DNA from 3 places in the Aquabacterium sp. A3 genome. Region 2 is predicted to be linked to each of the others. Evidence: predicted binding sites of a transcription regulator. Region 2 holds the regulator's gene; each other region holds the start of a gene.

Region 1 (3,274 bases), on a different contig from region 2:
GCCAGGTGGTCATGTTGATCAAGCCGCAGTTCGAGGTGGGCAAAGAGCACGTGGGCAAGGGCGGCGTCGTCAAAGACCCGGCCCAGCACGCGCGTGCCCGCGACATGGTGCGCCGCGCCTGTACCGACCTGGGCTGGAAGGTGCACAAGGGCTTTGCCAGCCCGATTGCCGGTGGCGACGGCAACCTGGAATTCTTCATCTGGGCGCAGTCGCCGCTGGCGCCCGAGCAAGCGTGATCTGACTCATGACCACCGTAGACCCCACGCAGCAGCGCCTGCCCATCAGCTTCGAGTTCTTCCCGCCCAAGACGCCCGAGGGCGTGGACAAGCTCTCGGCCGTGCGCCAGCAGCTCTACCCGCTCAAGCCCGAGTACTGCTCGGTTACCTACGGCGCCGGCGGCTCCACGCAGGACGGCACCATCCAGACCGTGCGCGCCATCCTGGCCGAAGGCTGCGATGCCGCGCCGCACTTTTCGTGCATCGGCGCCAGCAAGGCCAGCGTGCGCGAGCAACTGGCCCAGTTCAAGGCCGATGGCATCACGCGCATCGTGGCCCTGCGGGGCGACCTGCCCAGCGGCTATGGCGGCTTTGGCGAGTTCAAGTACGCCAGCGAACTGGTGGCCTTCATCCGCGAAGAAACCGGCGGCCACTTCCACATCGAGGTGGGCGCCTACCCCGAGATGCACCCCCAGGCCCGCAACCCGCAGGCCGATCTGCAGGCCTACGTCACCAAGGTGAAGGCGGGTGCCGACGTGGCCATCACCCAGTACTTCTACAACACCGACGCCTACTTCCGCTTCGTCGATGAAGCCGAGAAGGCCGGCGCCACCATCCCCGTGGTGCCGGGCATCATGCCCATCACCAACGCCAGCCAGTTACTGCGTTTTTCGGACGCCTGTGGCGCCGAGATCCCGCGCTGGATCCGCACCCGCCTGGAAGGCTTTGGCGACGACAAGGCCTCCATCCAGGCCTTCGGGCTGGACGTGGTGGTGGACCTGTGCGACCAGCTGCGCTGCGCCGGCGTGCCGGGCCTGCACTTCTACACGATGAACCAGGCCACCACGGTCAAGGCCATCTGCGAGCGCCTGGGCTGGTGAGCCCGCCGCCGGGCTGACGGCCGACTGTTGCGTGGCGGCATCGCCCACGGCGGCGGCCTCTGATCTGGCGCAAAGACACGTGGTGGTGGCCGTACCGGCGACGTGGGCGGCCCCTGGCGACTTGATGCAGCACAAGTTGGTGTGTGCCCGCGCTTGTTGAAATGACTCCATCGCGGCTCCGGTCGGGGCCGCAGGAATCCTGTTCAACAAGAAGGACACCACCATGACACACACCGCTGTTCGCATCGCTGCTGCACTGGCCCTGGCCGCCTCCACCCTGACCCCTGCTCTGGCCCAGTCGTCTGATGGCGCCTGGCTGGTGCGCGCGCGCGCCGTTCACCTCGACCCGGCCAACAAGGACACCATTGATGGACTGGACGTGGGCATCAACAGCAAGTGGCTGCCCGAAGTGGACATCACCTACTTCTTCACGCCCAACATCGCCGCCGAGCTGATCCTGACCTACCCGCAAAAGCAGGACGTCAAGGCCGATGGCAGCAAGATCGGCACCCTGAAGCACCTGCCGCCCGTGCTGACCGTGCAGTACCACTTTGACCAGGTCAACGGCTTCAAGCCCTATGTGGGCGCCGGTGTGAACTACACCCGCTTCTCCAGTGTGGACCTGCCTGCCGGCCTGTCGATCGACAAGAACAGCTTCGGCTTCGCGCTGCAAGCCGGTGTGGACTACGAAATCAGCAAGGGCATGTACCTGAACCTGGACGTCAAGAAGGTGCAAATCCGCACCGATCTGGATGCCGGCGGTACAAACTTGGGCAAGGTCAAGGTCGACCCGCTGCTGGTGGGCCTGGGCATCGGCTGGCGCTTCTGATCAGCTGATCTGATCGGCTGAACACCCGCGCATCGCCGCACCAAGAGCCTCCTTCGGGAGGCTTTTGGTTTTGGGCATATGGTTGGTGTGGGGTGGAAGGCATCAGGCCGCCGGGGGCGGCGGGCGGGCTTCACGATGCGGGCCCTGCTGGCGCCGGGCTTCCCTGCGGTGCTCGCCATGGGCTGGGGCCGTGGAACTCGCTGCGCTGGCGCTCCGCTCAAACATCCCCGGCCAGTCAGATCACGAAGCCGATCTTCGCCCGCGAAGCTCGGCCCAGCCCATGCCTGCGCGCCTCGGCCGCATCGAGGCGCCCACCCGCCACCCCCGGCGGCCTGATGCCTGACCGTGGCGTGCGACGGAGCCGGGCGCCGTGCCTGCCGTTGCGCGATGTGCCCGGGCTGGACGGGTGATCGGGCTCCGCGCCGTGGTTTGAACCCAGCAAAAAGCCCGCACAAGGCGGGCTAGGGCGGGCTAAGGCGGGCTTTCCAACCAGGTGCCCGTGAGGGCACGCCAGGGATCAGGCCTGACGGCGGCGGCGCGACACCAGGGCCATGCCGACCAGACCCAGGCCCATCAGGGCGTAGGTGGAGGGCTCGGGCACGGCGGGCACCGTGGGGGTGATCGACACGGTGCCGATGTTCACGGCGGTGATCATGTCGGCGATGTAGCCAAAATCATCGGGATTGACTTCGGCGTCGGTCAGGTAATCACGGAAGGCTTGCGACAGCACGAAGCCGCTGGCCGACAGGCCCAGAGTGCGGGCGCTGCCCGAGGAGGTCACGCTGGTGCCATCCACGCCACCAAAGCTGCTGCTCACGTTCGTGGCGGTCAGCAGGGACTGGTCGTTCAGGTTCAGGAAGATGCCCGCCTTCAGGTCACCATACAAGGTGTTGGTCGACAGGTCGAAGGTGAAGTCGGTCAGGGTGATGCTGGGGTTGAACGCCTTGGTCAGCTTCAGGCCGCCGGTTTCGGCAAAGTTGATGTCCAGGGCGCCGGGGCTGGTGTCCAGACCGAGCGACTCGACAGCGATCGTCAAGGTGCCACCGCTGAGCGATGCGGCACCCGTGGCGCTCAGGCTGTAGCCGGTGGCCGAAATGGCGCTGGCGTCGATGCCGACGGTGGCGTTGGTGGCGGTGAACGGCTGGTTGGCCGCGGAGGCGGCGGTGGCGACGGCCACCAGGGCGATGGCGGTGGACAGCTTCTTGATCATCATGATGGGTACTTCCTCAGAGATGTGCTGATGAACTTCCGGTGACGGGCTTCAGGTCGCCTGGGGAAGGCTGCCTGTTTGAGTAATCATCGCGCGGCGATCCCGGCCATGGCCCAGGGTTCACCATGATCACCCCCCG
Region 2 (3,274 bases):
ACTCGCATGGATCGCCGTGGCCTTGTGGACGGGCTACACCTTCGTGGGCTACTTCACGCCGATTCGTGAGTTGGGTGCCTCGGTGCTGGCACTGGGCCTGGGCCCCTGGGAGACCTTCTGGGTGCTGTTTTACGGTTTTGCCACCTACGGCAATGCCGGTTTCATGCGTGAGCAGGTCTGCAAGTACATGTGTCCGTATGCGCGCTTCCAAAGCGCCATGTTCGACCGCGACACGCTCATCATCAGCTACGACCCCAAGCGTGGCGAGCCGCGTGGCGCCAAGTCCCGCAAGGCGGCCGCCAGTGGCCAGGCCAAGGGCGATTGCATCGACTGCACACTGTGTGTTCAGGTGTGTCCCACTGGCATCGACATCCGCAATGGCCTGCAGTATGAGTGCATCGGCTGTGCTGCATGCATTGACGTTTGCGATGGTGTGATGGACAAGATGGGCACGCCCCGTGGCCTGATTCGCTACACCACGCAAAATGCCATGGACCAGGGGTGGGACTCGTCCCAGATGTGGTCTCGGGTGGCGCGGCCTCGTGTGTTGCTGTACACCGCGATCCTGGTGGCGGTGGTGGGCGCCTTCATGTACAGCCTGTACACCCGCCCCCCATTCCGCGTTGACATCGTCAAGGACCGTGGGGCGCTGGCGCGCATCGTGGACGATGGCTATGTCGAGAACGTGTACCGCGTGCAGGTGATGAACGCCTCTGAAACCGTTCAGCGCTACCGCGTGGGCGTCGAGCAATTGCCCCAGGCCGAGGTCGAGGGCGGGCAAGATATCGTGCTGGGCCCGGCCGAGGCGCGCTGGGTGCCGGTGTCGGTGCGCATCCCGCCCGATACGGCGGCGCGTCTGGGCAGCGGCAGCATGGGCATGACCATCGTGGTCGAGCGCATGCGCCACGGCGTTGACGCCCAGCTGGACGTCAGAGAAAAATCCACCTTCATGATTCCTCGTTGAGACGGAGCAACCATCCCATGGCCCAATCTGCACCTGGTAACAACGCCCAGTCTGCGCCCGTGAGCAACCCGCCCTGGTGGCGCCTGCCCATCGTCTGGCTGGTCATCGGCGGCCCCGCTCTGGTGGTGGTGGCCGGCCTCACCACCGTGGTCATCGCCGTGCGCAACGTCGACCCCGTGCTGGACACTTCTGCCGGCCAGGTTCACTCGGCCAAAGAGTTGCCCGCGCACAAAGCGCGCAACCATGCCGCCGACCCCACCAGGGCTGTGCTGGACGCGAATTGAGCCCGATCAAGGGGGTAAGCCTGCGGGCCTGAGGCCCTGGGGTTTGTCCTCGTGGCACGGGGCGCTCGCTGGGACAACATGGCTCATGCACCACATCGTGGTGGAGGAGTGCCAGATGACACATCGTCCGGTCGTGCTTGCGCAAATCCTGTGGCCGTCGTTCTTGGCTGCAGGCGTGCTTGAAATGCTGGTGTTCTCGGTGGTGGATCCCAGCCACGTCAGCCTGGGTGGCTGGCAGCCCGAGGTCAACACCATTTACAGCCTCAGCTTCCTGGTGTTCTGGGTCGTGACGGCTGGTTCAGCCGGTTTGTCGTGGTGGATGCGCAAAGCGCCTGCGGCGATCGGCGCACAGCGCCGCAGCAAGCGCATGCGGCGCGAGGCCGCCCTGACTCGCCACGCGCACGGTTAAGGCCACAGCCCAACATCATCCTGCCAAGCATGCACGGCGCGCATCACGCGCGCCGCTGTTGGATCAGCAACGTGCGTTGTTGACCAGTGCCTTCAATCCGTCTTCATTGATGATGCGGATGTCGCGCTGCTTGACCTCCAGGAAGCCCTCTTCCTGGAATTTCGAGAACGTGCGGCTCACGGTTTCCAGCTTCAGACCCAGGTAGCTGCCGATTTCTTCGCGTGTCATGCGCAGCACCAGCGCAGATGCCGAGAAGCCCCGTGCATGCAGGCGCTGCGTGAGGTTCAGCAAAAAGGCGGCCAGGCGTTCTTCAGCCCGCATGCTGCCCAGCAGCAGCATCACGCCATGATCACGAACAATCTCGCGGCTCATGATCTTGTGGAATTGGTGCTGCAGGTCCGAGACCTCGCGCGACAGCTCTTCCAGCTGAGAAAACGGAATCACGCAAACCTGCGAGTCTTCCAATGCCACCGCATCGCAGGCGTGCCGGTCGGTGCTGATGCCGTCCAGGCCCAGCAACTCGCCTGCCATCTGAAACCCCGTCACCTGATCCCGGCCGTCTTCAGCCGAGATCCGGGTTTTGAAGAAACCGGTGCGCACCGCATACAAAGAGCGGAATGGGTCGCCCGTGTGGAACAGTGCTTCACCGCGCTTGACCATCTTGCGCGACGCCACCAAGTCATCCAGGTGGTTCAACTGGTTTTGGGTCAGGCCCACAGGCAGGCACAACTCACGAAGGTTGCAGCTGGAGCACGCGACCTTGAAGGAATCAAGTCTCATGGGCTTTGATTGTGACGCACAACCAGCGTTTTGCGAAACACGACCCGGCAGTCCGCAGGGGCTGTCATCACCAGGTGCGGTGGGGGTGATGGAAATGGATGGGCTGGGTTGAAACATGAGCGACCTCAATGGTTTGCTGAATTGTTGCCGTTGACTGGCGACGGACCTTGAGCCAGATCAACCCTGGGTAGCTTCGCGCTGGCAAAGTGCCTGCATGAACCACACTGCACAGAACCACGCGCCTGCTCAGGCCGTGGTGCATGTCACTTCCGACATGCTGACCCGCCTGGACGTCAGCGGGCCGCGTTACACCTCTTACCCCACCGCAGACCGGTTTGTGGAGGCCTATGGCGCTGCACAGTACGCTCAGGCCTTGCATCAGCGCGGCAGCGGTGGCGGCGCCATCGCCGGACCGGCCAATCCGCTGTCGGTGTATGTGCACATCCCGTTTTGCGAATCGGTTTGCTACTACTGTGCGTGCAACAAGATCATCACCCGACACCATGAGCGGGCGCAGCCTTACCTGGCTGCCTTGAAGCAGGAAATCGAGTTGGTGAGGCAGCAGTTGGGGCCTCGGCAAGCGGTGTCACAGCTGCATTTTGGCGGCGGCAGCCCCACGTTCTTGTCCAATGACGAACTGAACGACCTGATGCAGGTGCTCAAGGAGGCGTTCCGTTTTGTGCCGGGTGGCGAATACGCCATCGAGGTGGACCCACGCACCGTGGACGGGCCACGCCTGGCCGCGCTGGCCGAGATGGGCTTCAATCGCCTCAGCCTGGGGGTGCAAGACTTTGACCCGGACGTTCAGAAGGCGGTGCACCGTGTTCAGCCCTTCGC
Region 3 (3,274 bases), on a different contig from region 2:
CATGTGCGCGCGCAGATGGAGAGCATCCTGGTGGGCAAGATGATTGCCACCTCGGCCAAGCAGATTGCCATGTTCCTCGTCATCCTGTCCATGGTCAGTGCGGCCATTGTCGCTTTCATCATTTACACGCTGACCATGGACAAGATCCGCGAGATCGCGGTGCTGAAGCTGATCGGCACACGCAACCGCACCATCGCCGCCATGATCTTGCAGCAGGCGCTGGTGCTGGGGGTGATCGGCTTTGTCGTCGGCAAGATTGCCGCCACCTTTGCGGCCCCGATGTTCCCCAAGTACGTGCTGCTGGCGCCGGGTGATTCGATCCTCGGCTTCTTCATCGTGCTGGGCATCTGCATGGTGTCGAGCCTGGTGTCCATCCGCATGGCCCTGCGTGTTGACCCTGCTGAAGCGATTGGGGGCTGAGCATGTCGCGCAAGGGCATCCACATTGAAGGGTTGAGCAAGCGCTATGGCGAGGGCGACACCGCCCTGCTGGCCTTGAGAGAGGTCAACATGCATGTCGAGCCCGGTGAAGTGGTGGGTCTGATCGGCCCCTCAGGATCGGGCAAAAGCACCTTGCTCAAATGTCTGGGGGCTGTGATCAACCCTACCGCCGGGCGCATGCAATTGGGTGAAGACGTGATCTTTGACAACAGCTGGAAAGTGCCCGATCTGCGTGCCTTGCGCCGCGACAAAATCGGTTTTGTGTTCCAGGCGCCTTACCTGATCCCCTTTCTGGATGTGACCGACAACGTAGCCCTGCTACCCATGCTGGCCGGCATGCCCAATGACCAGGCACGGCAGCGCGCGCTGGACTTGCTGACCGCGCTGGATGTCCACCATCGAGCCAAGGCCATGCCATCACAGTTGTCAGGGGGCGAGCAGCAGCGCGTGGCCATCGCTCGAGGGCTGGTCAACCGCCCGCCGGTGATCCTGGCCGACGAGCCCACAGCTCCCTTGGATTCCGTGCGAGCGATGTCAGTGGTGCGCATCCTGAATGACATGGCGCAGCGTTTCGAGACCGCCGTCATCGTGGTCACGCACGACGAGAAAATCATCCCGACCTTCAAGCGGATTTATCACATCCGTGATGGAGTCACCCACGAAGAGGCAGGCGAAGGGCGCGCGCTGAGCTGAGGATGGCTTGATGCTCGATCGGGGCAGGAGTTTTTCCCGGACAGATGTGGATGTGGCGCACAGCCCATGCCGAACGAGCGACGCCCGTTCTTTGGGTTGTTCCTGCGGTCTCCAAGGCACTTGGCTGGGCACTGCGACCTTGGTGTCTCTTTGACCAAGGAGCGAAGCATGAAAATCGTTCGAATGATCGTTTTGACATCCTTCATCGGATTGCCAATGTGTGCCGCTGTGGCTCAGCGCGGCGGTGGCAAGGGACTCGGTGCAGGTCCAGGTATGGGCCCGGGTCCGATGGGCGCCAGCCCGGTCGCCAGTGCGCCCGGCATGGGTATGGGCACCGGCAGTGGTCACGGCGCTGCGCTGAGGTTCGGGCTACATCCCAGGCTGGGCGTTCATGACGGAACAGGAGCGTAACGAACACCGCGAGCGCATGCGTGCGATGAAGGCGTACGAAGAGTGCGAACGTCTCAGATCAGCCTGAGGCGGGGAGTCTATTCCGAGTCGTGGCGGACCACTCTCGTCCGCCAACACAAGCCACTGCCCACTTGACCCCCGTCAAAACCCTCTCAGCAGCATGCCGAAACACTGGCCTTGGTGTCTGGTACTTACGCCAGCCACTGAATGTGTGGAGACCGCATGCATACCAGCGACAGCCAGCCAGCCGCCAATGCCCACCGTGCCACGCCTGTGGCTGTCTTCAAACGAAACGGCGGCACGGCTGGCTTTAAGCCAGAGCGTATCGCGCGGGCCATGGCCGCGGCGGGTGATGCCACGAAGTCTTTTGATGTTGATGAAGCTTGGCGACTGACCGATACCGTCATCCAACGACTCAGCGAGCGCGTTCCTACTGTTGAGCAGATCCAAGACGTGGTCGAGCAGGTGCTGATCGATGCGGGTCACACCCAGGCCGCGCGCGCCTACATCGTCTATCGCGAGCAGCACCGCGCGCTGCGCGAAGACCGCCGCACTGCGGTCGATGTTGAGCGCTCGGTCAACGAATATCTGTACCGTCAGGACTGGCGTATCCACGCAAACGCCAACCAGGGCTATTCCCTGGGTGGGCTCATCCTCAATGTGTCGGGCAAGGTGATCGCCAACTACTGGCTCAGCCATGTCTACCCGCAGCAGGTCGGGCAGGCGCACCGCGATGCCGACTTCCATATCCATGACCTCGACATGCTCTCAGGCTACTGCGCGGGCTGGTCGCTGCGCACGCTGCTGCACGAGGGCCTCAACGGCGTGCCGGGCAAGGTGGAGGCAGGGCCACCCAAACACCTGTCGTCTGCCGTGGGGCAGATCGTCAACTTCTTGGGCACGCTGCAGAACGAGTGGGCGGGGGCGCAGGCCTTCAGCTCCTTCGACACCTACCTGGCACCCTATATCCGCAAGGATGGCTTGCCTTACGAGCAGGTGCGCCAGTGCCTGCAAGAGCTGATCTACAACCTCAATGTGCCTTCGCGCTGGGGCACGCAAACTCCCTTCACCAACCTCACCTTCGACTGGGTCTGCCCTGAGGATCTGCGCGAGCAGGTGCCCGTCATCGGTGGCGTCGAGATGCCCTTTGCCTATGGCGACCTGCAAGCCGAGATGGATATGATCAACCGCGCCTACATCGACGTGATGATGGCAGGCGACGCGCGTGGCCGGGCCTTTACTTTCCCGATCCCGACCTACAACATCACCAAGGACTTCGACTGGGAGCACCCCAACACCGAGGCCTTGTTTGAGATGACGGCCAAGTACGGCCTGCCGTACTTCCAGAACTTCGTGAACTCAGAGTTGCAGCCGCACATGATCCGCTCGATGTGCTGTCGGCTGCAACTGGATCTGCGCGAGCTGCTCAAGCGGGGCAACGGCCTCTTCGGCTCGGCCGAGCAAACGGGCTCGCTGGGCGTGGTCACGCTGAACTGCGCTCGGCTGGGTTATCTGCATGCCGGTGATGAGGTGGCCCTGCTGGCGCGCACCGATCACCTGATGAACCTGGCGTGCCAGAGTCTGGAGATCAAACGCAAGGTGATTCAGGGCCACATGGATGCAGGCTTGTTCCCTTACACCAAGCGGTACCTGGGGACCTTGCGCAACCATTTCTCGACCATCGGCGTGAACGGCATCAACGAGATGATCCGCAACTTCACGGGTGATCT

Evidence for each region. The regulator FNR, encoded in region 2, switches genes on or off when oxygen is low (the NO sensors DNR and NnrR bind a similar motif). The targets are predictions, from matches to a motif close to TTGATNNNNATCAA.
Region 1: the regulator FNR is predicted to act here: its motif matches at 1,218-1,231, upstream of WNB94_RS08590 (OmpW/AlkL family protein).
Region 3: the regulator FNR is predicted to act here: its motif matches at 1,676-1,689, upstream of WNB94_RS03340 (ribonucleoside triphosphate reductase).

The regions. Positions count from the first base shown of each region.
Region 1 covers NZ_JBBPEV010000001.1:1,973,192-1,976,465, reverse strand. The annotation lists gene WNB94_RS08600 (TlyA family RNA methyltransferase) at 1-236, shown strand, start outside; gene metF (methylenetetrahydrofolate reductase [NAD(P)H]) at 245-1,096, shown strand; gene WNB94_RS08590 (OmpW/AlkL family protein) at 1,320-1,925, shown strand; gene WNB94_RS08585 (PEP-CTERM sorting domain-containing protein) at 2,443-3,138, opposite strand.
Region 2 covers NZ_JBBPEV010000005.1:177,961-181,234, reverse strand. The annotation lists gene ccoG (cytochrome c oxidase accessory protein CcoG) at 1-964, shown strand, start outside; gene WNB94_RS15380 (nitrogen fixation protein FixH) at 982-1,248, shown strand; gene WNB94_RS15375 (hypothetical protein) at 1,364-1,657, shown strand; gene fnr (fumarate/nitrate reduction transcriptional regulator Fnr) at 1,721-2,437, opposite strand; gene hemN (oxygen-independent coproporphyrinogen III oxidase) at 2,691-3,274, shown strand, end outside.
Region 3 covers NZ_JBBPEV010000001.1:766,182-769,455, reverse strand. The annotation lists gene WNB94_RS03350 (ABC transporter permease) at 1-420, shown strand, start outside; gene WNB94_RS03345 (ABC transporter ATP-binding protein) at 423-1,133, shown strand; gene WNB94_RS03340 (ribonucleoside triphosphate reductase) at 1,767-3,274, shown strand, end outside.